DNA from 2 places in the Paenibacillus sp. FSL H7-0323 genome. Region 2 is predicted to be linked to the other one. Evidence: riboswitches for the same ligand, from Rfam matches in the RefSeq annotation. Region 2 holds a riboswitch; the other holds the start of a gene.
The links. A riboswitch is a leader RNA that binds a small molecule or an ion and turns the genes downstream of it on or off. The one in region 2 is predicted to bind glycine.
Positions count from the first base shown of each region.

Region 1: linked by a shared signal. The riboswitch ahead of MHH89_RS21605 (amino acid permease) and the one ahead of gcvT (glycine cleavage system aminomethyltransferase GcvT) in region 2 are both predicted to bind glycine.

Region 1 is NZ_JBBODB010000001.1:4,779,642-4,792,384, reverse strand. It holds gene MHH89_RS21635 (DNA alkylation repair protein) at 1-641, shown strand, start outside; gene MHH89_RS21630 (AraC family transcriptional regulator) at 648-2,546, shown strand; gene MHH89_RS21625 (AraC family transcriptional regulator) at 2,633-4,984, opposite strand; gene MHH89_RS21620 (DUF3502 domain-containing protein) at 5,063-6,598, opposite strand; gene MHH89_RS21615 (carbohydrate ABC transporter permease) at 6,671-7,555, opposite strand; gene MHH89_RS21610 (ABC transporter permease subunit) at 7,568-8,506, opposite strand; glycine riboswitch at 8,858-8,940, shown strand; gene MHH89_RS21605 (amino acid permease) at 9,088-10,500, shown strand; gene MHH89_RS21600 (metallophosphoesterase) at 10,666-11,817, opposite strand; gene MHH89_RS21595 (HAMP domain-containing sensor histidine kinase) at 12,000-12,743, shown strand, end outside.
Region 2 is NZ_JBBODB010000001.1:4,330,192-4,342,934, forward strand. It holds gene MHH89_RS19700 (S1C family serine protease) at 1-867, opposite strand, end outside; gene MHH89_RS19705 (DUF2759 family protein) at 996-1,205, opposite strand; gene uvrA (excinuclease ABC subunit UvrA) at 2,177-5,050, opposite strand; gene uvrB (excinuclease ABC subunit UvrB) at 5,500-7,491, opposite strand; gene MHH89_RS19720 (flagellar motor protein) at 7,671-8,453, shown strand; gene MHH89_RS19725 (flagellar motor protein MotB) at 8,450-9,280, shown strand; gene gcvH (glycine cleavage system protein GcvH) at 9,708-10,100, opposite strand; glycine riboswitch at 10,327-10,425, shown strand; gene gcvT (glycine cleavage system aminomethyltransferase GcvT) at 10,612-11,724, shown strand; gene gcvPA (aminomethyl-transferring glycine dehydrogenase subunit GcvPA) at 11,831-12,743, shown strand, end outside.

The DNA of each region.
Region 1 (12,743 bases), 450 kb from region 2:
TATCCAATGGCGCGCACGAACCGCTTTTTGGTGTGGCCACAGGCCAGATGAAGCCTATCTTCAGAAAAATAAAACATAATCAACCCTTGGCCGAGCAGCTTTATGCTACGGGAAATTACGACGCTATGTATTTTGCCGGGGTGATCGCGGAGCCTAAAGCAATGACCGAGTCGGATTTTGAGCGGTGGATTGATGGCGCTTATTTCTATATGCTATCGGACTTTGTGGTGGCAGTAACGTTGGCGGAGACGGATATTGCGCAAGAGGTTTCTGATAAATGGATTGCCAGTGAGATAGAGCTGAAAATGTCGGCGGGCTGGAACTGTTACTGCTGGCTGCTCGGAAATCGCCCGGACAGTGAATTTTCCGCAGAAAAATTGGCCGCTATGTTGGAGCTTGCTAAAAATACGATTCATGATGCTCCTGAGCGAACGAAATACGCAATGAACAATTTCATCTACACTGTGGGCGTATCCTATCTGCCGCTTCATGATAAAGCGGTTGAGATTGCAAAGGAAGTTGGCCCGGTGGAAGTCCATACCGGTAGTGCAAAAAGCAAGATTTTGAATGCTTCAATTAATATTCAAAAGGCAGTTGATAAATCGCAGCTCGGCTTCAAACGAAAACATGTAAGGTGTTAGTCAATCATGGACATCAATGACCTTATTGCTGTATGGAATCACGCGAATTGCAAAGTAGTTGATATTCGTCGGATGACCCTTAGACCTGGCGAATCTATACCTTCCTATTACGTCCCCTCAAGGCTGTTTCTTATGTCGATTCACGGTAATGCTACAGTTAACCTGGGAAGCCAAGTTCACCGTTTACAGCGCTTTACAGTGCTTCATGTAGGCAAAGGAACTGTGCTCAACATTGACGCAGGCAGCGAGGGGCTGGATTACTATAGCATTTATTATAAAGTGAGTATGCATCCCTCACTACCCTTAGAGATTGCTACGCTATACGAGGGCGCTAAATCCTTTGATCATTCGTACAGCATGACGCCTGACAATTCGGTAGCGCTGTATCGCATAGTGAGCGAGATGTTTAAGGAGTGGGAGAAGCCGCAGCCGCTTGCGCGGTTGCATGTTCGCACTTTACTCCATCAGTTTGTGTATGAGCTATTTCATCAAATGTCGGTGCAAGGGGTTAATACGACTAAGCGTGATCTGGCCGCCCGGATTGCCGACATTATCCATGAACATTATACGGATAACATTACGCTGGAATCATTATCGGAAAGCCTGAACTATAGCGTAACCCATTTATCTTCCTACTTCAAAATCCGTACTGGACTTAGCCCGATTGATTACTTAATTAAGGTGCGCATCGAAAAAGCGGTGGCACTTCTGCTGGAAACAGATGCTACGCTGAAGGAAATTGCAGTGGGCGTCGGTTATCAAGACCCTAGTTATTTGGGCAGGCTGTTCAAAAAGTATAAGGGTGTTTCCCCGATTAGCTATAGAGAATTGCATTCCAGAAAGAACAAACTAGAAGATAGTCCTGCCACAAACATAGAATCCTCCATTGTTGCCCTTGAATCATTTGACTATACTGATTATATTGATAACGATTATCAGTATCATTTTGATCAAGAGGGAGATTCATTCATGTTTAAACATTCAAGGCCTACGCTGGCATCGGTATTGCTGTTAAGCTTCATTTTGGTACTGAGCGCATGTGGTACAAACGGTGCTACGGAGAATGCTGCCTCACAGCAGCCGAAGACCAAAATCGTTAAAACGGTTAACGGTGAGGTGGAGATCCCCCTTCATCCCAAAAGAATTGTTGCAGGTGAATATCTCGGCAGCTTAATTGCGCTTGGCATTACACCTATCGGAACCTCCGAACATCATATTAAAAATCCATATTTTCAGGAGTATTTGAAAGACGTTGAGAATATAGGGGACGGAAATGGAAATGTAGAGAAAATTCTGTCGCTTAATCCCGATTTGATTATTATGGATGATTTCTATCCTGAGCTAAATGAGCAGATGTCAAAAATCGCACCTACGGTCGTTATTCCATACGCTTCCTTAAAAACGGTACATGAGGAAGTGGGTTATTTCGGTGAGCTGCTTAGTGAAGAAGATAAGGCCAAAACCTGGCTTGCAGACTATGACAGCCGTATGGCCAATGCCAAGGAGAGCGTATTGAAGGTTGTGCCTGCAGATAGCACATTTTCCATTATTGAATGGTCTGAAAACAGCTTGATGGCCGTCGGAACAGACTTCGGCAAAGGTGGACAACCAATCTATAATGGATTGGGATTTAAGCCTCCTGCGGATATCGCCGCCGAAATGGCCGATCCGGGCTGGGCTTCATTCTCTGCTGAGGTCTTACCAAAGTATGCCGGTGACTATATTATTCTTACCTCCGACTCGAAAAAGCTGGATGAACTTAAAGCCGACCTGATCTGGGGCGCACTGCCAGCAGTCAAAAATGATCACGTATTTCTTTGGACAAGCGATCGCTCCGGCTACTGGGACCCAATAGCTATTCTGAGTCAGACAGAAGAGTTGGCGGCTTGGCTGACAAGCCACTAATACAACGTGTATTCCAAACCTAAAAGGCCCCCTTCGGGTGCCTTTTTAGGTTTTTTTGGAGATGGTTCGCCGCCATGTTCTATGTGTCATTCTCCAGCTGATTCTGCAGTAACATCAAGATAATTGATCCTGTATTGCGACGGTGACAGCCCATATTTCTTCTTAAAGGCAGCAGCAAAATAAGAACTACTATTAAAGCCAACTTCGCTGGCAATGTCGTTAATATTGAAATCTTTCTTCTCCACCAGTAGAGCTGCGGCTCTTTGCAGTCTTAATTGATTTATATAATCTGGAAAGGTCTTCTGCGTATAGCTGTTGAACAGTTTGCTAAAGTACGATGAGCTCATATTGTATTTTTCAGCAAGGGCATCAATGGATAGCGTATTATCGTTAATATGCTCATGGATATACTCGATCGCCTTCATAATGTTGTTTTGCACCGTTAATGAACGGGAAGTTCTTAACTCTAAACAAGCACTGTCGAGCATTGTTTTTAGCAGGGTACTAAGCTCATCAATATTATTGCAGCTTTGCAGCTTCACATAGACATCCAGATAGATGCTACGGTATTCCTTATTTTCTACTATGGAGTTATGCGCTAGCATAGCAGCATCAGCAAGCAAATTGGCTAAATAACTTAAACCTGCTTCATATTCAATATTTTTCACAAGCTCAAGTAAAGCTTCTATATTTTCAAGAGGGATCGTTTGCAATTGGTTGCTTTTAATTAGCTCCAAAATCTTCTGTGTCAACTCATTCGCTTGCCCTTTGGATAGACTACTTGGTGTAAAGGTGTCAAAGATAAAGTACGACTGCTTGTAGCAAAACAATTTATTTCTTATCAAATGTTGGACTTGTTCATAGGAATCCGGTAATTGCTGCAAGTTATATGCTATTTGTGAAATGCCTATAGTGATATGAACTTTATAGTTCTCGGCAAGCTTATGAATCATTTGTTCAGCGTATTGCGCCACAACTTGCAGATCGTTTAGTAAAATACCCGACCGTCCTTCGCTGACAATTAGAATGAACTGATTGCTGCTTATCGGATAGGCTTTATAATCTATTTCCCGGCTCCATATTTGTTGCCCGACATTTTGCAAAAGAAGTAAGAGATTATAATCGAGATCTAGAGCAGAAGGTGCAGTAACTTCTACACTGATAACGCGATAATGTCCTTGATCTCCTAGCTTTTCTTGCAGGCTTTTCAGTTCTCGCGGCAGTTGCGGGTCTGCATTTTGTTGACTATAGTTACGCTTTTGAAGAAAATCTATAAATTCATTGCTGCTGTGCCGTGATTCCAAGGCACTCATTTTAGAAAGCGCTTTCGATATTGTCAGTGATGCTGTTTGTATCTCATCATAATGATTTCCATGTTCTTGCTCCTCTTCATCATCCTGCTCCGAGTTTCTGAAGGCTGTATAAATATTGAGCAGCATATGATTAACTGGCTTGTAAACTTTATTAGTGAACACATAACTTAATAATAGCGCAATGAAAATAATGAAGATGGAAAAGATAATAATCGCATTTCTAGCCTTAAGTAATTGTTCAATACTGCTTTGATAATCCATGACGGAAACGATACTGTATCCTTCATGCCCATTATTTACATAGGAAATTACTATATCTTCATCTTTACCCTTATTTTTTGATGAATAGCTGTTATAGCCATCTGTGGCATGCGCTATTTCATTTAGTGTAGTTGGTGCTATGGGATAATTATTATTTTGTTCAGTTATAATTTGGCTTGTTTGATTATCTACGATTAATATACTGTCAGACTGATCTTCATAGCTGGAAAGAATGCTCTTACGTAATGTTTCCGTATTGGAGACTATGATAATACCACTTTGACTAGTGCCGTATAAGGCTGTGCGCGAGGTTTGAAAAAATACGAGTCGCTGGCTGCCATCTGCTAATGTAATCGGAATAGGATAACGATCCGTCTTAGATTGCAGTACTTGCTTTAAAATATTTTGTTTTTCATTTCGATTAAGATAGTAGTCATCCAGTTCATAAATAATGTCATCCTGATTAAAAAAGAAAATGGAGTTGACGGATTCGTTCGCATTCAAAATCGGGTGTAAGTTATTGCTTATCTCTATCGCGTCCAATACGCTGGTGTTTTCATAGTCATAAATGTAAGAAATAGATTTGGGCATTTTATTAATAAGCTCTGTCAGGCGACGGTATTGATCTAGTTTGCTGTTGTATACGGTACTGATATTTTCCAGCTTATTTCGCAACATGTCATTAATTTGATTTTTCATATAAACATTAAAATATTGGAAGGCCGCAACATTGATAATAATTACAGTAATAATAGAAATGGATAAAAAGTTCATATAGACTTTGAACTTAAAGCTTTTGCGCCATCTATTGGCATATTTACTTACAAATTGTTTGCCTGGATTCAACAGCTTCAATAGCTTCATTCCCTCCTTATATGAAATTATGAAGGAATAGCCTAATTGTGAGTTGATGAATCAGGCTATTCCGATAGTCATATAAGCTTAATTAGTTGCTTTTTTGCTGGAAATGAACTCACTAAATTGTTTTTGATATTCAGCAATAAATTTTTCTAAACCGGCATCACGCAGCTTTTTCAAGGCAGTGTCAATATTGGAGTCATAGTCTTTAAAACCTTGTGATATGGGTTGTATATATTCTTGTTCTACGGCTTGCATTTGAGCGTATTCCGTTTTTACGGGCTCCATGTTGAAGGAGAAGCCAATATCTTTTTGTAGTATCGAGCCTTCGTTCCAATTTTGATACGTACTGATTTGTTCTTCAGTAATATAATCTCTAAATCTTGTAAAATGAATGTTATCAGGCAACCAAGTGTCGAACAATGTATCTTGATTAATAAACTCAATCTGTCCATCAGCAGTTAGGTTATAATCTTTGCCTTCAACGCCATACAGAATAAAGTCTGTCCATTCTTGACTGCTTTGCAGTAAGTTAATTAACTTCACGTAACCCTCAAGTTCAGCACCCTTTACATTAGCCCCAACTGCAAACGCTGTAGAATATGTGCCGCGTGACATTAGTGGTTTTTTCGCAGGATCACCTAAATAGTAGTTTTTGAACACCGCATTAGGGTTAGCTTTGCGTATGGCATCCATATACTCAAATACGCGATAGCTTGCACCCATGCCGAATAAGGCTTTGCCTGCAAAAAACGATGAATCTGCTTGTGCAGGATTTGACAAGGCGTAGCTTGGGATAAGACCTTCTTTATTCCATCTGCGGGCGATATCCGCCATTTGTTTGTATTCATCCGATTCATAAAAGCTGTAGACAGTCGGATCTTCCGGCTTGTTGCCATCGGTCATAATAAAGCTATACGGCTGATAAATATTAATGTTTGAATTAATCGAGCCATTGAAGATATTCAAGCTCCAGCCGCGTCCTGAGCCAATCATATCAGGATATTTTTGCTTTGCCAATTTGTAAAATTGCTCAACATCCTCAACGGTTTTCAAATCGGTCATACCGACTTCTTGCAGCAGATCCTCTCGTGCAATAATCACATAATTTTCTCCAGCATTTGGTTTATTGCCGAAAGGTAATGCATATTGCTTTCCGTTGACCTTCCAGATGTCAAACGCTTCATCGCCGCCCGTATTCTTTTTTAAATCGCCAGCATATTTTTCAGCAGCTTCAGTCAAATCAGCATAATAGCCCTTGGCAACGGATTTTGCCATAAATGCAGTATCGGTATATGTGGCGAATTTTTCGCCGGATGATAGCATTAGCTCGGTTTTACCAGTTGCATACTCGGTCCACGGTAAATATTGAATACTTACATCGACGTTAATCGCTTGCAGAACCTTGTCATGAAACTCATTTTTCGCAAAATCAGCCATACGTTTTGACTGCTCCCCGTAAAGCACTAACGTTGCTTTGGTCGGCTGATCGCCACTGCCATTATTGCTATTGTTGCTACCAGCTTCGTCCCCTTGCGACTTGCCGCCGCATCCGCTTAAAAGTCCCGCCAGCAGTAAAGATGCAAGCAGTAAGGTGAACCCTTTTCTCGATTTGCCCATAAGTACACTCTCCCAAATTTATATTTAGCCTACTAAAATTCAAATAGGCCTAACTACTATTGTTTTTTCTTATTATCCTTTTACAGCGCCAACAGTAACGCCCTTAACAAAGTACTTTTGTACAAAGGGATACAGCAAGATAATCGGACCAATCGCAATACAGGTAATTGCCATCTTAATCGTTTGCGAGGGCAGAATAACATGGCCTGCCATGGTGCCACTTGGATTGGCTGCAAGGTATTGAATATTGGCCATCATTTTGTACAAGATGTATTGCATCGTATATAGCTCGGGATTATTATTGAGCATTAATGGTAAATAGAAGTCATTCCAATATTGCAGTGCATAAAATAATGAGATCGTAACAAGCCCCGGTTTGGCTAACGGCAGCATCATTTGCATAAAAATCCGCCCATGACCAGCGCCGTCAATTTGTGCACTTTCCAGCAATTCATGTGGGATGGACTTGAAGAAATTACGTAGCAGATACATATTGAATACATTTATTGAATAAGGCAAAATCAATGCTGCCAACGAATCCTTCAGGCCGAAAAATTGTGTGGTCACTAAATACCACGGCAACATACCGCTGTTAAACAGCAGAGTAAAGTAAGCGAAGAACGCCAGTTTATTACGGTGCTTAAAATCTTTTACGGAAATGACGTAGGCAAAGCATGCTGTTATCGACACCGATAGTAGTGTGCCAAATATTGTCGTAAACAATGTTATCTTGTAGGCTTTTAAGATCATAAAATCAAGATTGGAAAATACATAACGGTAAGTATCCAATGAGAAATGACGTGGAATAATCGAAAAACCTTGCATAGTGATCGCCATTTCATCAGACAGTGAACCGGAAATCGCTAAAACAATCGGGAACAAGCAGAATAGTGCAAATATTGCTGAGCAGACATAAAAGGCTATATTAGTTAACTTATCAGCATTTGATCGTTTCAAATAGACACCCCCTTAAAATAATGTGGAATCTTTGTCGTACCAGCTTGTAATCTTGTTAGCGATAATAACAAGGAAGAAGCCAAAAACAGATTGATATAACGAAATCGCCGACGCAAACGCCATCTCACCATTTCTTACGCCGCTGCGATAAACAAATACATCGATCAGATCCGTGAAGGGTAACAAAATCGGGTTCATATTCGTCAAGCCGATAATCATATTTAGGTTACCGCGCAGCATATTGCCGACCGATAATAGAAACAAAATAATGATGGTCGGTTTAAGCATAGGAATTGTAATTTTAAAAATTTGCTGAAGTTTACTGGCGCCATCTACCTCGGCGGCTTCATACATGGAGGAATCAAAGCCAGTCAACACACCAAAATAAATAATGGAGTTATAACCTGTACTTTGCCAAATCACCACAATGACCAGAATCGGAATCCAAATCCACGGCGTAGCATAAAAATCATAAGTTGAACCGGTGATGCTTTTAATAATCTGATTTAGAAAGCCTGTTTCATTATTCAAAATTGCATTTAGAATGGAGCCAATAACCATCCAAGACATAAAAAACGGAAAAAACATAATGCTTTGATTAACTTTGACGAATCGGCGACTAGAAATTTCATTGAGCATAATAGCAATCGCTACCGCGAAGATGGTGCCAAATACAAAAAATAAAATATTGAACATTATCGTATTAAATGTCGCCCGCATTGCAGTATCAAAATTGTTAAAGAAAAATTGAAAGTTTTTAAAGATGGGATCTGCCCATGGGCTGTTAAAAATACCTCCGTCAAAGCGATATTCCTTAAACACTAAAATCGACCCTGCCATTGGCAAGTAGGAAAAGGCCAACAGCGCTAATATGCCGGGCAGTGCCATCATATAAAGAAGCCCGTCTTTTTTGAGTGCGCTCATAAACCTATTGCTTGTTTTTTGTCTCAAATAAATTCCCCCTCACTTAGTTGCCATGCATAACAAGCTACCTGTACTCCTCTAATAAAACGCTTTCAAAAGCTAAATGAAATACGTACTCCAAATAGTAATCTTTTGGGTCTTAAAGTAAATCGCAATTAGAGGAGAAGCTTTTAAAAACGAGCATTTTACCCTCGTTTAGGCTATTAATTTCTCGCATTTTTATTAAAAATCCGTATTATGTGTTTAAATCCAGCGGTAATTAATGTTATTGACAAAATATTTGACAATGATTAGTATTGAAAAATATTAAAAATGAAGTTAGCGGCATAACAATTAAATAATTCGCAAGCTATGATTGCTATGGATCACACTATAGCAGGAGCAGCTTCTGGAGAGACCGTGGGGGATTCCCCCGGCGCCGAAGGGTTCACAATCTCAGGCAAAAGGACAGAAGAGTACTAGATAATTCATTTGTTATTCTGATCATCGTCAGAATAAAGGAATGTATTTTATTTATTATTCTTAGACCTAAGAGATTGGAGCGTATCCAATCTCTTTTTTGTTATCATTTTTACTTGTACATTTTTTCACATAAGGGGGAGTTTGAAATGGCAGCACAAGAATTAAAGAGAGATTTAGAGAATCGGCATGTTCAGCTCATTGCGATTGGTGGAACCATCGGTACCGGATTATTTTTAGGATCAGGTAAAGCTATACAGCTGGCAGGACCATCCATCATTTTTGCTTATTTAATCGTGGGTATCGCTATTTTTTTTGTGATGAGGGCATTAGGAGAACTTCTGTTGTCTAAAGCAGGTTATCAATCTTTTACAGACATTGCCGAAGACTATCTTGGACCGCGGGCGGCGTTTGTAACTGGATGGACCTATTGGTTTTGTTGGATCATGACGGCTATGGCCGATATTATAGCTGTTGGGGTCTATGTACAATATTGGTTTGATATCCCGCAATGGATACCCGCAGTCATTTGTTTGATTATTTTATTAGGGCTCAATTTATTAACGGTAAAAAGCTTTGGCGAATTGGAATTTTGGTTTGCTTTAATTAAGGTAATCACTATTCTCGCATTGATTGCTATCGGGGTAGTCTTACTGGTGATTGGATTCAAAACAACTACCGGAACGGTTGCGCTCAGTAATATTTGGGCACATGGGGGAGTATTTCCAAACGGGATTTCAGGGTTCCTGCTTTCATTTCAAATGGTTGTGTTTGCTTTTGTGGGTGTGGAATTGGTAGGCGTATCGGCAGCAGAGACCTCCAATCCAGAAAAAACTATCCCATCGGCGATTAATAAAATACCTTTACGAATTCTATTTTTCTACGTGGGTGCTATTATTGCCTTATTATGCATCAACGCTTGGACAGAACTAAACCCGGCAGAAAGTCCTTTTGTTAAAACATTTAGTTTAGTGGGGATTCCGATTGCCGCGGGGGTTATTAACTTCGTTGTATTAACTTCAGCTGCGTCCGCTTGTAATAGCGGGATGTTCTCAACAAGCCGGATTCTATACAATCTAAGCAGAAATGACCAGGCTCCAGCCAACTTTGCAAAGCTTAATAAAAATCATGTACCAAGTAATGCTTTATTCATATCCACGCTTGTCTTATCTGTAGGCGCTTTGTTGAGTAAGCTGATTCCGGAGACGGCTTTTGGCATCGTGACAACAATTAGTGCCATTTGTTTCATCTGGGTTTGGGGCGTCGTTCTAATTTGCCATTTGCGATATAAAAAGACGAAGCCGGAATTGCAGGCCAAATCAAAATTCAAAGCACCGTTTACACCCTTTGTGAATTATGTTGTTCTAGCTTTGTTTGCAATCATACTCATAATTATGCTATTTGCTGATGAAACTCGTCCGGCCTTATTGTTGACGCCTTTATGGTTTATATTATTATTTGTTTTGTATTCGATAAATAGAAGAAAGAGGGAAAGAATAACGCCTGATCCAAGAGCACGTCTCGAAGGTATTCGGACTAACACGGAGATCCGGCATGATTAGTCGATGAGGGTGCTTGCTGATATTACAGTTGGATAGGCAGACATAGAAATCCACCACCGCATACGGTGGTGGATTTTCTCATTAATGTGGTCGATGCTCTTTTTCGAACTTGTGTATGCTATCGGGATATTCTTCCATGTTTTTTAATCAGTCTAAAATTATCGTCTATTTAAAATCAACTTTGATTTGTGCTATCTCACTATTCGTGCCAATTCGTAATGGCGGTCCCCAAGTCCCTGCACCAGATGTAACGATGACGTGAGGGCTGTTAGGATTCTTCTGATAGTGGCCATAATCTACTGTAAACATAGCATTGGTGATCAGATTTGCAGGGAATACTTGTCCTTGATGCGTATGTCCGCTAAGTATCAAATCAACGTCATCTGCGTATTCAATCCTATTGGTTGGTTGATGATCCATTACGATAACGGGCATATTTGTATCAATGTCACTCATCACTTCTGAAGTAATTGCTCGAGGGTTCCCTTGATTACCAATCGGTGATGAATCCCTTCTGCCAACAACAACGAATTGATTATCAATAACGACATGCTCATCATTTAGAAGTTTGATATTACTCTTATCTATAAAGTTCACGATCTCATCGTATGAGCGTCCTGCATCATGGTTACCTAAACAAGCATAAACTCCATAGGTTGACTGAATAGTACTTAATAACTCTATTCCTTTGGAAGGGTTAGAGAGCGCATAGTAGTTACCATTAAATATATCTCCTGTCATCAACACTATATCCGGCTGTAGTCCATTAATACGATCAACAACGTCTTCAATAAACTTTACATCATTTACGTAGCCTAAATGTAAGTCGCTGATCAGGACGATATTTAACTGATCTAATGAAGTGTTTTTATGTATTTGGAGCGGATAGGTGACTTCTTTTAAATGATTTGCATTATAAATCCCATAGGACACCAATCCTATGACTAGAATTAATACTATGGACCTTGTATGAAAAATAACACGTGCTGGTATAGGAGAAGGGAGGACCTTGATCCATTTACTAATTAGTAAGATTACATCTGAAAGGATCAAAAGCAAGAACAAATAGAAGTAGATACCCATCCAATAGTCCCCGAATTGACCAATAAAATTAACAATATTTGAATTGGTCGTCATAGCTGAAGAAGACAATAGTAAATTAATAATGATTGATAACGCACATAAGCTGTAGATGACTCCATATATGATCCCGTTTATATGTGGAAATATATGTTGTAACCATTTAAAAATCTTTCTCGCAATGTAATAGTTAGTTGCCGCGTACATAGCGAATATAAATAAAAATGCAAATACCATAGGGTACACCATCCTAATGCTTTAGATATCAGAACTAAAGTGAATACATTAATTATAGCAATAATTACTAGTTTCAGAAATTAAATGGGGTATTGAGTTTACTGGTTTTTTCAGTTATTGTTTATTACTATTTCAGCTGATATAATTCTTATTTCGACAATCAATTTAAAAGTGGTGAATTCATGAGAGAGTTCTACAGTCGGGTGAATCGAAAAACCTATTACATATTAATGTTAATGATCATCGTTCTTATGATGTCTGGATTAATACTATCTACTCTAGAGTTAGATGGAATTGATTTTGGTTATATCATTCATTTTTTATGTGTGGCGTTTCTAACGGTTTGTTTATGGATTTACCCTAAGCATGAGACACATACTTTTAGAAAGATTATCATTCTATTTGGATTTGCGTATTTTTATACGCTATTCTTTTTATATCCTCAAACTTGGACTACCTATATCCTCATTTGTCTTATTCCTGCACTCTCTATTCTATTTTTTGATTTAAAATTGTTTTATTTTTCCTTCATTATAAATGGAATACTGATGGTAATTACATTTGGCTATATCCTCTTGATTGATAGAGGGGATCTATATACATATTTACATTATGATATTCTAGGGAATTTCATTAATATAATAGCGGTTCAAGTGTTATTATTTTTCATTTTTCAAATATCATTTAAACGGATGAAAAAACAGCAGCTTTATTATGAACAATTACAGCAATCTGAGCGTTTAAAGATGGTTGGACAATTGACAGCTGCCGTTGCGCATGAAATTAGAAATCCAGTGACAGTGGTTAGAGGTTTTTTGCAGTTTTTTGATGAGGATCCTTCATTTGATGATCCTATGAAAAGAAAATTTAAATTAATGATTGATGAATTGAACACAGTAGAACAGATTATCTCGCAATTTCTAACC
Region 2 (12,743 bases):
GAGCGCTTCTGAAGACACCACCTTAGTGACGGACAGCGGGTCCAGCGTTGGCAATCCCACAATCGTAGACCAGCTCGCCTCCAGCTCTAGCCCTAGACTCGGATGCTGTACCTCACCATATTTTAAAAGCTGGTTGATAATATACTGCACAGTATTCGCTGGAATCGAAAACCCCATATTTTCCACACCCACCGCTGAGTATTTCAGGCTGTTGATTCCCAGCACCTCACCTTTCATATTTACAAGCGGCCCTCCGCTGTTTCCGGGATTAATCGCAGTGTCACTCTGGATAAGACGATAAGCCGCATCTACCTCACGGTTAAGACCACTTATAACGCCTACAGTCGCTGAGTTTCGTAGAGAAAAGCTAATCGGTGTTCCGATAGCAATAACCTTCTCCCCAACCACTGTTTTGCTATTCGCTGGAATAAACTTGGCGGGCTTTAAATGGGTGGCATTAATTTTGATCAGCGCCAGATCACTAACTTCATCCAGATAGGTTTCTTTAACGCTGTAGGTTTTGGAGTCCGAAGTGACTACTATGGCATTTTGCAGATCCTTGATTACATGAGCATTGGTTACAATCCATCCGTTCGATTTCACAATGATGCCGGAGCCATGCGTCAGATTGTACCGATCATCCGGGCCACTATTCCCGCCACTCTCGTCTTTGCCGATAATGCCCACAACAGAAGGAGTGATACTTTTAATAATTCCAGGTATCGGATCTTCTGCCGCTGCTTTACTAACCACCTTACTAGTACTATCAAAAGCAAACACCGACTGACTCCATACTCCCGACAGCACTACGCCGCACAGTAATAGACCTAATCCTTTCTTCACCAGCTTCTCCCCAACACTCCTCATTCCTCACCAGACCCTCTCTTTGCTCATGGATAAATTTTACATTATATTATTTGAAAAAAGACGCCTTCAATGCGCCCATGGCGTTAAAGGAGTCTTTTGGTGCAAAGCTGTTCAATTTAGTTCTTTCATTAACTTAACCAATGCATCACCATGGCATAGTCAGAGATCACAAAAACCAGCAAACTAACGGCTCCAAAACCAATGGCAAATTTGTTCTTCTGGGGAGCTTTCAATAGTCGAACAACCCCGACCAAAATCAAGATGGTAAATAAAATCATAAACACATCAAAGGTATGAAATTTAGACGGTCCTTGCGCGGCAACTTCTGCAAGCAGCATAACCTTACCTCCTCAAAAATGTTGTCAAGCAAGATCCAGTAATCCCCATATCACCTTCTATGTTATCGCTACCATTTGGGCGATGCAATAGGTTTTGTAGAAAAATTATGTATTTGTCGTAAAAAATATATTTTATCCCTGCAAAATCCGTAATAACGATGAGATTGATCACTGACAATTGGGTGTGCTTAGGGAAACGTTGTGAGCCCAATCAACTCTTTCGTCGTGAACGTTTACAATAGAAAGTCCGTTAACTGCTTTAGAGATGAGATAAATTGAGCAGTGAATTGGAATTGGAATTCAGAACTTAGAACTTAGAACTTAGAACTTAGAACTTAGAACTTAACATTCTAGGCTCGAAAGTTAGGGTTTTAATGAATTAGGGAAATATTCCCTAAAATTGATCGATTATCAGGGAATTCCTCCCTAAAAATCATTAGAAAACCGGCTATATGAGTAAATTCACCCGATAATTAGGGAGGTTTTCCCGGATTTCACCTTTTATGATCTAAAAACTCAGGTTTTCAGGGAGGTTTTCCCTAATCTAATAAACAGTTATTTGATAGAGTGATATGAAGGATTAATTATTCGGTTTTCAAGGAACTTTTGACCCTAATGTTAATCACTTACCCGTTAACCCTATCAACAGAATACTCCTCATTGAATCTTACTACGAACATGTCCTACATATGCCTATCTTGCCTATTATTAAATCCATTTTTTCTATAGAATTCGTATAACTTTTGCTAGAAATATCACATCATATATCTATGAGCCGTCTTTCGTATAATTACCGGATAATCCTACCACGCCTTAAATGGCCTTGACTCCATTCTAGAGGACGAGATTAGCTGTTCGTTGTTATTTGTTAGATATTTTCCCTGTGAAAATTATTGCTTACAACCTACAATAAAAGCCCCGGCAAGATACCGAGGCCTTATTATACATAGGTTATATTACTTACCGTTTATTTAGAGGGTTTCCGCCGTCTCAAGCATAAGCGCTTCGGTCCGCTCTGTATCACGAATCAGAACCGGCTTCAGATACTTACCTGTGTAAGACTCTGTGACTGTAATGATCTTCTCCGGTGTCCCTGTTGCCAGGACGGTACCACCGCCGCTACCACCTTCCGGTCCCATATCGATGATATAATCCGCTGTCTTGATTACATCCAGATTATGTTCAATAACAAGAACCGATTCTCCGGAATCCACCAAACGATGCAATACCTCAAGCAGACGACCAATGTCATCTACATGCAGGCCTGTTGTAGGCTCATCCAAAATATAAAGTGTTTTACCCGTGCTGCGACGGTAGAGCTCAGAAGCCAATTTTACCCGCTGTGCTTCACCACCGGATAAAGTGGTTCCCGGTTGACCAATCTTAATATACCCAAGTCCTACATCCATCAATGTTTGCATTTTACGATGGATACGCGGGATATTTACAAAAAACTCTGTTGCGTCCTCTACCGTCATCTCTAACACATCTGAAATGTTTTTGCCTTTATATTTCACTTCTAGTGTTTCCCGGTTATACCGTTTGCCCTTACATACTTCGCAAGGGACATACACATCCGGCAAGAAGTGCATCTCAATCTTAATGATCCCGTCTCCACGGCAAGCTTCACAACGTCCGCCTTTTACGTTAAAGCTGAAGCGTCCCTTTTGGAAACCACGTACCTTAGCCTCATTTGTCTTGGAGAACAGGTCACGGATGTCATCAAATACACCTGTATAGGTTGCTGGGTTGGAACGCGGTGTCCGGCCGATTGGCGACTGATCGATTTCAATAACCTTATCGAGATTTTCTAGTCCACGAATTTCTTTATGCTGACCAGGACGCACCTTCACAGCCTTATTCAACTGCCGTGCCAAACTCTTGTAAAGAATCTCGTTGATAAGCGAGGATTTACCGGAACCCGATACACCTGTCACCGCTGTAAATACACCTAATGGAATCTTCACATTCACATTTTTCAGGTTATTTTCTTTAGCACCACGTATTTCTACCCAGCGATCATCGGTAGGACGGCGTTTAGCGGTAACCGGAATAAATTTACGTCCGCTTAAATATTCACCCGTTAATGAATTCGGATCTTTCATAATCTCTTCTGGCGTCCCTTGAGCCATAACTTGTCCACCATGAATACCTGCGCCCGGACCAATATCAATAATGTAATCCGCTGCCATCATCGTGTCTTCGTCATGCTCTACAACAATCAGCGTATTGCCTAAATCACGCATATGCGCAAGCGTAGAGATCAGGCGATCATTATCTCGTTGATGCAAACCAATACTTGGCTCATCCAGAATGTACAATACACCCATGAGACTTGAACCGATCTGAGTAGCCAACCGAATACGCTGCGCCTCACCACCGGAAAGCGAACCCGCTGCACGGCTAAGCGTCAAATAATCCAAGCCTACATTCACAAGGAATCCAAGCCGATTGCAGATCTCTTTTAAAATGAGATTGGCGATGGCTGTTTCTTTTTCGCTCAATTTTATCTCTTCAAACCAATGCTGACAGTCTCCTATTGAAAGGTCCGTAACATCAGAAATATTATGATCATTGATAGTCACAGCTAATATTTCCTTTTTCAGACGTTTACCTTTACATACATGACATGGCTTAGCACTCATAAATCCTTCGATAAATTCACGAATACCATCCGAAGCAGTTTCACGGTAACGCCGCTCGAGGTTAGGTATAATCCCTTCAAAAGCAACCATCGCATCTTTCTTTTGACCGAAATCATTTTCATAACGGAAGCGGACCTTCTCACTGCCTGTACCATTCAGTAATTTATTCATATGATCAGGTGTCAGACTGCTTACCGGAACGTTCTGAGGGATTTTAAAGTGTTCACAAACCGACTTCAGAAATTGCGGATAGTAATTAGAAGTACTTCCAGTCCAAGCTAAAAAAGCACCTTCTTCAATGGATTTCTCAGCATCAGGAATAAGCAGGTCTGGATCGACCACCATCTTCATGCCAAGTCCATCGCACTCTGTACAAGCTCCAAACGGACTGTTGAAAGAGAACATCCGTGGTGCCAACTCTTCAATACTAAAACCACAAATTGGACAAGCAAAGTTAGAGCTGAAAAGCAGCTCTTCCTGGCCGATGATATCCACAAGGATTTTACCGCCCGAAAGCTTAAGCGCCGTCTCCAGTGAATCCGTCAGCCGGGTCTCCACATCGTCTTTAACAACGATCCGGTCTACCACAACTTCTATTGTATGTTTTTTATTCTTTTCTAGTTCAATATCCTCTGACAGATCTCTTAGCTCCCCGTCCACACGCACACGTACGAAGCCTTGCTTAGAGATATCTGTGAAAAGTCCTTTATGCTCACCTTTACGTCCTGAAATGATTGGCGCCAGGATCTGTAACCGAGTTTTCTCTGGATACTGCATAATCCGGTCTACCATCTGTTCAACGGTCTGGGAGGTAATCTCAATGCCATGCTCTGGGCAATGGGGATGACCAATACGTGCAAAGAGCAGCCGCAAATAGTCATAAATCTCCGTAACTGTACCTACCGTGGAGCGTGGGTTCCGGCTTGTTGTCTTCTGATCTATAGATATCGCCGGGGACAAACCATCAATCGAATCCACATCTGGTTTCTCCATTTGTCCCAAAAACTGACGTGCATAAGCCGACAAAGATTCAACATAACGCCGTTGTCCTTCAGCATAAATCGTATCAAATGCAAGCGATGATTTACCTGAGCCGCTAAGTCCCGTCAGCACGACGAAACGGTCACGTGGAATCGTCACATCGATGTTTTTGAGATTGTGCGCCCTCGCGCCTTTAATTACAATATTTTCGTTCGCCAACGGAACCTCTCCTTTTAAAAAAACTATTTCAACTTTATTTCAAAATATTCTCAAAGCCTTTTCAAAGCCTTTCGATCCCTCCCAAACCCTCCCTTCCAAGGGAGGGCCCCAAGGGTTGCACCCTCTGGACACCCGCATTTTCTGGAGAAGGAGTATGGTGGGACGTAACTTAGTGACTACAATGCTCAGAGCGCTTATCCCTACGGGACCGCTTGGACGTTAGCGCACTAACTAAAGACAGGTACATGCAACTGTCATAAACGTTGCATGGTGCTGTCCCTGCGGGATACGCATAAGTGCCAAGTTCATTGCATGGTGCTGTCCCTGCGAATACGCATAAGTGTCATAAACATCGCGGGATACGCGACCCTCTATTGATTCAAAAAGAACGGTCTAGGACAGCACCGTTCAATACCTATTTTAAATATCGGTGATACATTAATAGTTTATTACTCAGCCCGAAGCTCCAGCAATGCGTCGCGTAGCTCTGCCGCGCGTTCGAATTGCAGGTTCTTGGCAGCGTCCTTCATTTCAGCTTCCAGACGCTGGATCAGACTTTGTTTTTCTTTCTTATTCATCTTGCCACCAACACCTGTGAGATAATCAGCTTTAGACTCAGCAACCTTCGTTGCCTCGATGATGTCACGCACTTTTTTATTAATAGTGGTTGGGGTGATGCCATGTTTCTCATTATGGGCAATCTGAATGGCGCGACGGCGCGATGTTTCGCTCATCGCCTTCTCCATCGAATCAGTGATCCGATCACCATACATGATTACACGACCCTCAGAGTTACGAGCCGCACGGCCAATCGTCTGAATTAGTGAACGTTCGGAACGAAGGAACCCTTCTTTATCGGCATCGAGAATTGCAACTAAAGATACCTCCGGTAAGTCGAGACCTTCTCTCAGGAGGTTAATCCCTACCAGTACATGGAACGTACCGAGACGAAGATCCCGCAAGATCGCCATCCGTTCCAGCGTCTTGATGTCAGAGTGCATATAACGAACCTTAATCCCGATTTCCTTAAAGTAGTCTGTCAGATCCTCCGACATCTTCTTCGTCAAAGTGGTAACGAGTACACGTTCATCGCGTTCAACCCGGTCACGGATTTCGCTAATCAGATCATCAATCTGACCTTCTGTAGGACGGACCTCGATGATTGGATCCAATAGACCAGTCGGACGGATAATCTGCTGCACCATAGTTTCGCAGTGTTCCATTTCATAAGGTCCAGGTGTCGCGGAAACGTAAATGATCTGGTTTACTTTATCTTCGAACTCTTCGAACTGAAGCGGACGGTTATCCAGTGCAGAAGGCAGACGGAAACCATGCTCTACCAACACTGTTTTACGCGCCCGGTCACCGTTATACATCGCCCGAATTTGCGGAAGGGTAACATGGGATTCATCTACGACGATTAACATATCATCAGGAAAATAATCCATTAACGTATATGGAGTTGCTCCCGGTTCCCTGAAGGTTAGTGGCCCGGAATAGTTCTCGATCCCCGAACAGAAACCCACTTCCTTCATCATTTCAATGTCGTAACGTGTCCGTTGTTCCAAACGTTGCGCTTCCAGAAGCTTGCCTGCGTCACGAAGCACGGTCAGCCGCTCTTCTAGCTCCCGTTCAATATTGACTATTGCTACACGCATCGTTTCTTCCTTGGTAACAAAGTGAGAAGCCGGAAAAATGGCGACATGATCGCGTTCACCGATCAATTCGCCCGTTAAAACATCTATTTCAGTGATCCGCTCAATCTCATCCCCAAACAATTCAACACGAATCGCATGTTCACCCTGAGAGGCTGGGAAGATCTCAACCACATCACCACGTACGCGGAATGTTCCGCGTACAAAATTGATATCATTGCGCTGGTATTGAATATCCACCAGTCTGCTCAGAATCTCATTGCGCGGTTTCTCCATCCCAACCCGCAAGGACAACAGCAAGCTTCCGTATTCCATTGGTGAACCGAGACCGTAAATACAAGACACACTCGCTACAATAATAACGTCACGCCGTTCGAACAAGGAGCTTGTCGCGGAGTGGCGAAGTTTATCAATCTCTTCGTTAATACTGGAATCTTTCTCAATATAAGTATCGGAGGAGGGAATATACGCCTCTGGTTGGTAATAGTCGTAGTAGCTGACGAAATAGTCTACCGAATTATTCGGGAAAAACTCCTTAAACTCACTTGCCAGCTGGGCAGCCAGTGTCTTGTTATGCGCAATAACCAGCGTGGGGCGATTTAATTTGGAAATAACTTGCGCGACAGTAAAGGTCTTCCCTGTACCTGTCGCTCCCAGCAGCGTCTGGTGCTTCTTACCCTGCCGGATGCCTTGTAGTAATTCATCTATGGCATGAGGCTGATCGCCCTGGGGTGTATACTCGGACTCCAATTCAAAAGTCTTCGTACTGACGACAATATCACTCATTTGCCCGTCTCCCCTCTATCGTCTAAACTAGATTAATATATTATAATTGTTGTCTGAATCTTCTCTCTCCATACGACAGTAAAAAATATGGAAGATAAGAATATGTGTTCCCGTTCATTATACAGTGTTGCTTAGATCGATGCAAACCATAATACACAGAAATGTTAGGAGCTTGAAGCATGGATATTACCGCAATAATCGGCCTAGTGGCCGGACTGGCTGCGCTAATCGGCGGCTACCTCTGGGAAGGCGGAAGCCTTTCCGGACTGCTGCAGCTTAATGCAGCTTTGATTGTATTTGGAGGTACGATTGCCGCCGTAATGATCAGCTTCCCGGCAGCTAAGCTACGCTCCATTCCCGCCGCTCTGCGCATGGCTTTTGGCCGCAATCCTGAACGTGATGAAGAGAAAGCAGAAGAGCTTATCGCAATGGCCACAGTGGCCCGCCGCGGCGGCGTTTTAATGCTCGAAAAACAAGCGGAACTGCATCCTGATCCTTTTACACGCGAAGGACTGTTGCTTATCGTCGATGGCACTGACCCTGAGCAGGTAATACAGATTTTGGAATTGGAAATGGATGCGAAAGAATTGAAGCATGAAAGCTACGCCAAGATTTTTGAAGCCGCTGGCGGATATGCTCCAACGATGGGGATCATCGGTACAGTTATGGGACTCATTAGGGTACTGGGCAACCTTACGGACCCATCAAATCTAGGTACCTCTATCGCAGTAGCGTTCACTGCAACACTGTACGGAGTAGCCATCGCTAATCTAATATTTTTACCCATTGCTTCCAAAATCAAATCCCGCAGCCAAAGTGAGCTGCATAGCATGGAGATGCTGCTAGTAGGCATTCTTTCTCTACAGAACGGGGATCATCCGCTGCTGGTGCGTAAAAAACTGAACTCCTTCATTTCAGACACCACCACAGATGACCGTGCAGAAGCAAGAGGTTTTATATGAGACAAAGAGACCGGCGCAAACGGCGGGTAGAGAATCGAGAAAGCCGTGATCGTTGGATGATTACTTACGCTGATCTAATTACACTTTTACTTATATTTTTCGTTATATTGTATGCGATGAGCAGCCTGGACACTGACAAATATAATATCGTGACCGGCTCTTTATCCCAGACTTTCAAGTCGAGCAGCACTGTTCTTGAAGGCGGGGATGGTATTTTAGATGCTGGAAAGACCCCTGACAACAAACCAGAGAGTACAGATGGGAATGCGAACGCAACTGCAAAACCAAATGACGGTTCTGATGAACAAACGGAGAATGAAACACCTTCAGCACGGGAGTTGGCTTTTCGAGAACAAGAGGCGAAGCTTGCTGAGTTAATGGGTGTGATCACCCACTATGTGGAGGAGAATAAACTCGGTGAACAAATATTTGTAGCCGACAAACCGCAGGGCATAGAAATCACGCTCAGCGACCGTTTTCTTTTTGATGTGGGTAAAGCAGATGTGAAGTCACCAGCCCTTCCTGCTCTTCAGCAGTTGTCTGGCTTATTCAAAGATATCGGAGCAACGATCAGCATTGAAGGACATACGGATAATACACCAGTGTCATCAGCTTCACGTTATAACGACAATTGGGAGCTATCGGGTGCTCGCGCGCTTTCTGTGCTGCGCTTTTTCTTAGATAATGAAGGACTGAACCCGGACACTTTTCAATATGCAGGTTATGCCGATACCCGACCAACAGCAGATAATACTACGGTAGCAGGCAAACAGAAAAATCGACGCGTAGAGATCATTGTACTTCGACAGCTTCAAGAGGTGGAATAAAATATAGTTGCTTGCGCTCAGAGCTAAGTTCGGCGGCAGGGGCCTTTGCAATTACCACATTGAGCTTACAAGGGACTTCATCCAATTTAATTAGGGAAAACCTCCCTGATTATTCACCTATTATCGTATCCAATCGCGGAATGAGGGAATTTCTCCCTGATTATTACTCTTTTTAGTCTGAAATAGTGGTTTTACCGAGATGATAGGGAGGAATTCCCTAAAACCCTAACTCTCACGCTATAATCGTCTAAAATGAGGGAGGTTTTCCCTAATTCCATACTCCACTAGACCCTCAAACCACTCGATTGGGTTTACGAATACTCGCACAATCCACATAAGAAACACAAACAGCAAGTCCCCGAATCACAGAAACTTGCTGCTAAAAATATCACACTTGATCAGACTATTTTCCGTCCCCGATTTCCAATTATTCAGCAACTAACGCGCTATAACCAGCTGCATCTAACAGACCTTTTACAGCATCAGCATACTCTCCATCAACTTCAATCTCAAAAATCCAACCCCCGCCATACGGCTGATCATTGATAAGCTCCGGACTAGCTTCTAATCCATCATTCACCTTGGTAACCGTCCCAGAGACGGGCGAATACAACTCCGATACCGTCTTAACGGATTCGATACTGCCTACGCTGTCACCGGCCGAAATGGTCGATCCTACCTCAGGAAACTCAACAAATACGATGTCGCCTAATAAATGCTGAGCATGGTCCGTAATCCCAACACGTACTACTCGTCCTTCTACTTGCTGTGCCCATTCATGCTCTTCGCTGTAAAGAAGGTTGTCTAATACTTCACTCATTTCAAGCCGCCTCATTTCCAATTTGGAGTTCTAAATTTAGTTATAGCCTAAGTTATCCCGGCTCACAATGTCAATATTACTAACAGGAAATTTAAATTTGTCATTTTTTCGACGTTTTCTTGTTGACAGCGCCCGACTATACCCGTTTAATGGAGACATACAAGAAGAAATGACGTTGTCGTCTTTTTATAGACAATAACCGTTTCTCGAAGAAATATAATTGCGGATGATGGCATAGGGAGAGACTGTCTCACTTGAAGACGGCGCCGAAGGAGTAAGCCCTAACAGGGGTGAATCTCTCAGGCAAAAGGACCTTTGTCGGACGTATCTCTGGAGAGCATCAGACGCAAGGCTAGATGCGTCAGATCACCAACGGGGAAACCTGCAAGCTAGTTACGGCAGGGTAACTCTCAGGTACAACGGACAGAGCAGAAAGCGATTTGTGCATTTATGCATGATTGCTTCTGCCTGTCCTTTTTTCGTATGTAATCAGATCAAGGGGAGTGACGACATGGATGCTTTGAGAAGAACACCTTTTTATGATCTCTATTCCGCTTATGCGGAGTCCAGGTGCATTGACTTCGGTGGCTGGGAGCTGCCAGTACAGTTTACAGGTATCGTGAAAGAGCACGAAGCCGTTCGCCAGCAGGCTGGGCTGTTCGATGTCTCGCATATGGGTGAATTCATGGTGATTGGGAGCGGTGCAGAAGCCTTTTTGCAAAAAATGACAACCAATGATGTCAGCCGCCTCACGGATGGTGCGGCACAATATACGCTGCTCTGTTATCCAAATGGCGGAGTTGTCGACGATCTACTCGTGTATCGCCTAAGCGAAGGGCGTTATATGCTCGTCGTTAATGCCTCCAACATCGACAAGGACTTCCAGTGGCTGCAAGAGCATTTGACCTCTGAATTCGGCGAAGTCACGCTCACTAATGTCTCTGACGAGACGCTTTTGCTCGCCTTGCAGGGTCCTCTGGCAGAGACCATTCTCGCGGAAGTTACTGATGCCCCTATTTCAGCACTCAAGTCTTTCCATTTCATCGAACGCGCTACCGTTTGCGGTGTAGAGGTACTTATCTCCCGTACGGGTTATACCGGTGAAGATGGCTTCGAGATTTACGCTCCGCTGGAAGGTGCAGAAACGTTATGGAACGGACTGCTTGCAGCAGGCGCGCCCCACGGATTAACACCTGCTGGACTGGGTGCACGGGATACCCTGCGTTTTGAGGCGAAATTACCATTGTACGGTCAGGAGCTATCTGCTGACATCACCCCGCTTGAAGCAGGAGTACAGTTCTTCGTGAAGCTGGACAAAATAGACTTTATCGGACGCGATGCACTAATACAGCAAAAAGAAGCTGGCATTCCCCGTCGCCTTGTCGGCCTAGAAATGATTGATCGAGGCATTCCACGCTCCCATTATCCTGTTTGGGCAGATGGGGTTAAGATTGGTGAGGTCACAACCGGAACGCAGTCCCCTACGCTGAAACGTAACCTGGGGTTGGCTTTGATTGATGCTGCTTACAGTGAAATAGGCACAGAGGTTTACGTGGAGATACGCGGTAAGCAGCTTAAGGCTGTAGTGATTAAGGCCCCTTTTTACAAGTATAAACGCCTTTAGCGTCCATATAAGGACGGTGAGCTTTTAAGCGAGAAATAGAAGGATAAAGTATAGCGTGAAAATTGTACTTTCTTATATTTTAAAAAAGCCAAGGAGTGAAACCTTAATGAAGCACCGTTATCTGCCCATGACAGAACAGGACCGCGTAGAGATGATGGAGACCGTCGGGATTCAGTCTATAGATGAGCTGTTCTCCGATATTCCTGAAGCGGTACGTTACCAAGGCACTATGCCGATGTCTGAACCACTCGATGAATACGCCCTGCTGCGCCACATGAAAGGTTTGGCTGACCAAAATGCCGACTTTGATTCTCACGCCAGCTTCCTCGGCGCCGGATTATACGATCATCACATCCCTGTGGTCATCAACCATGTCATTTCCCGTTCTGAATTCTACACTGCCTACACTCCTTATCAACCGGAGATCAGCCAAGGTGAGCTGCAAGCGATCTTCGAATTCCAATCCTACATTTGCGAACTAACCGGTATGAAAGTTGCCAATGCCAGTATGTATGATGGCGCTACAGCTTTATCCGAAGCAGCGGTTCTCGCGGCTGGTGCTACCAAACGCAAAAAATTAATCGTCTCCCGTACCGTTCATCCTGAGGCTCGCCAAGTGCTACGTACTTCGGCTAATGCTTGGGGTCTGGAGGTGGTGGAGATTGACTATAAAGACGGTGTTACCGATCAAGCTAAACTTGCTGAAGCTATCGATGGTGATACTGCCGCAGTACTGGTGCAATCGCCTAACTTCTTCGGCAGCATTGAGGATCTTCGCTCGGTTGAGCCGCTGATTCACGCGGTTAAAGGTCTTCTTGTAGTCAGCGCCAACCCAATAGCTCTTGGTGTACTTGAAACTCCGGGCAAACTTGGAGCCGACATCGTAGTCGGTGATGCTCAGCCACTCGGTATTCCAGCTTCTCTCGGGGGTCCAACTTGCGGATTCTTTGCCGTAGCTGATCACCTGATGCGCCGCATGCCAGGCCGGATCGTTGGCCAAACGGTAGACCGTAACGGTA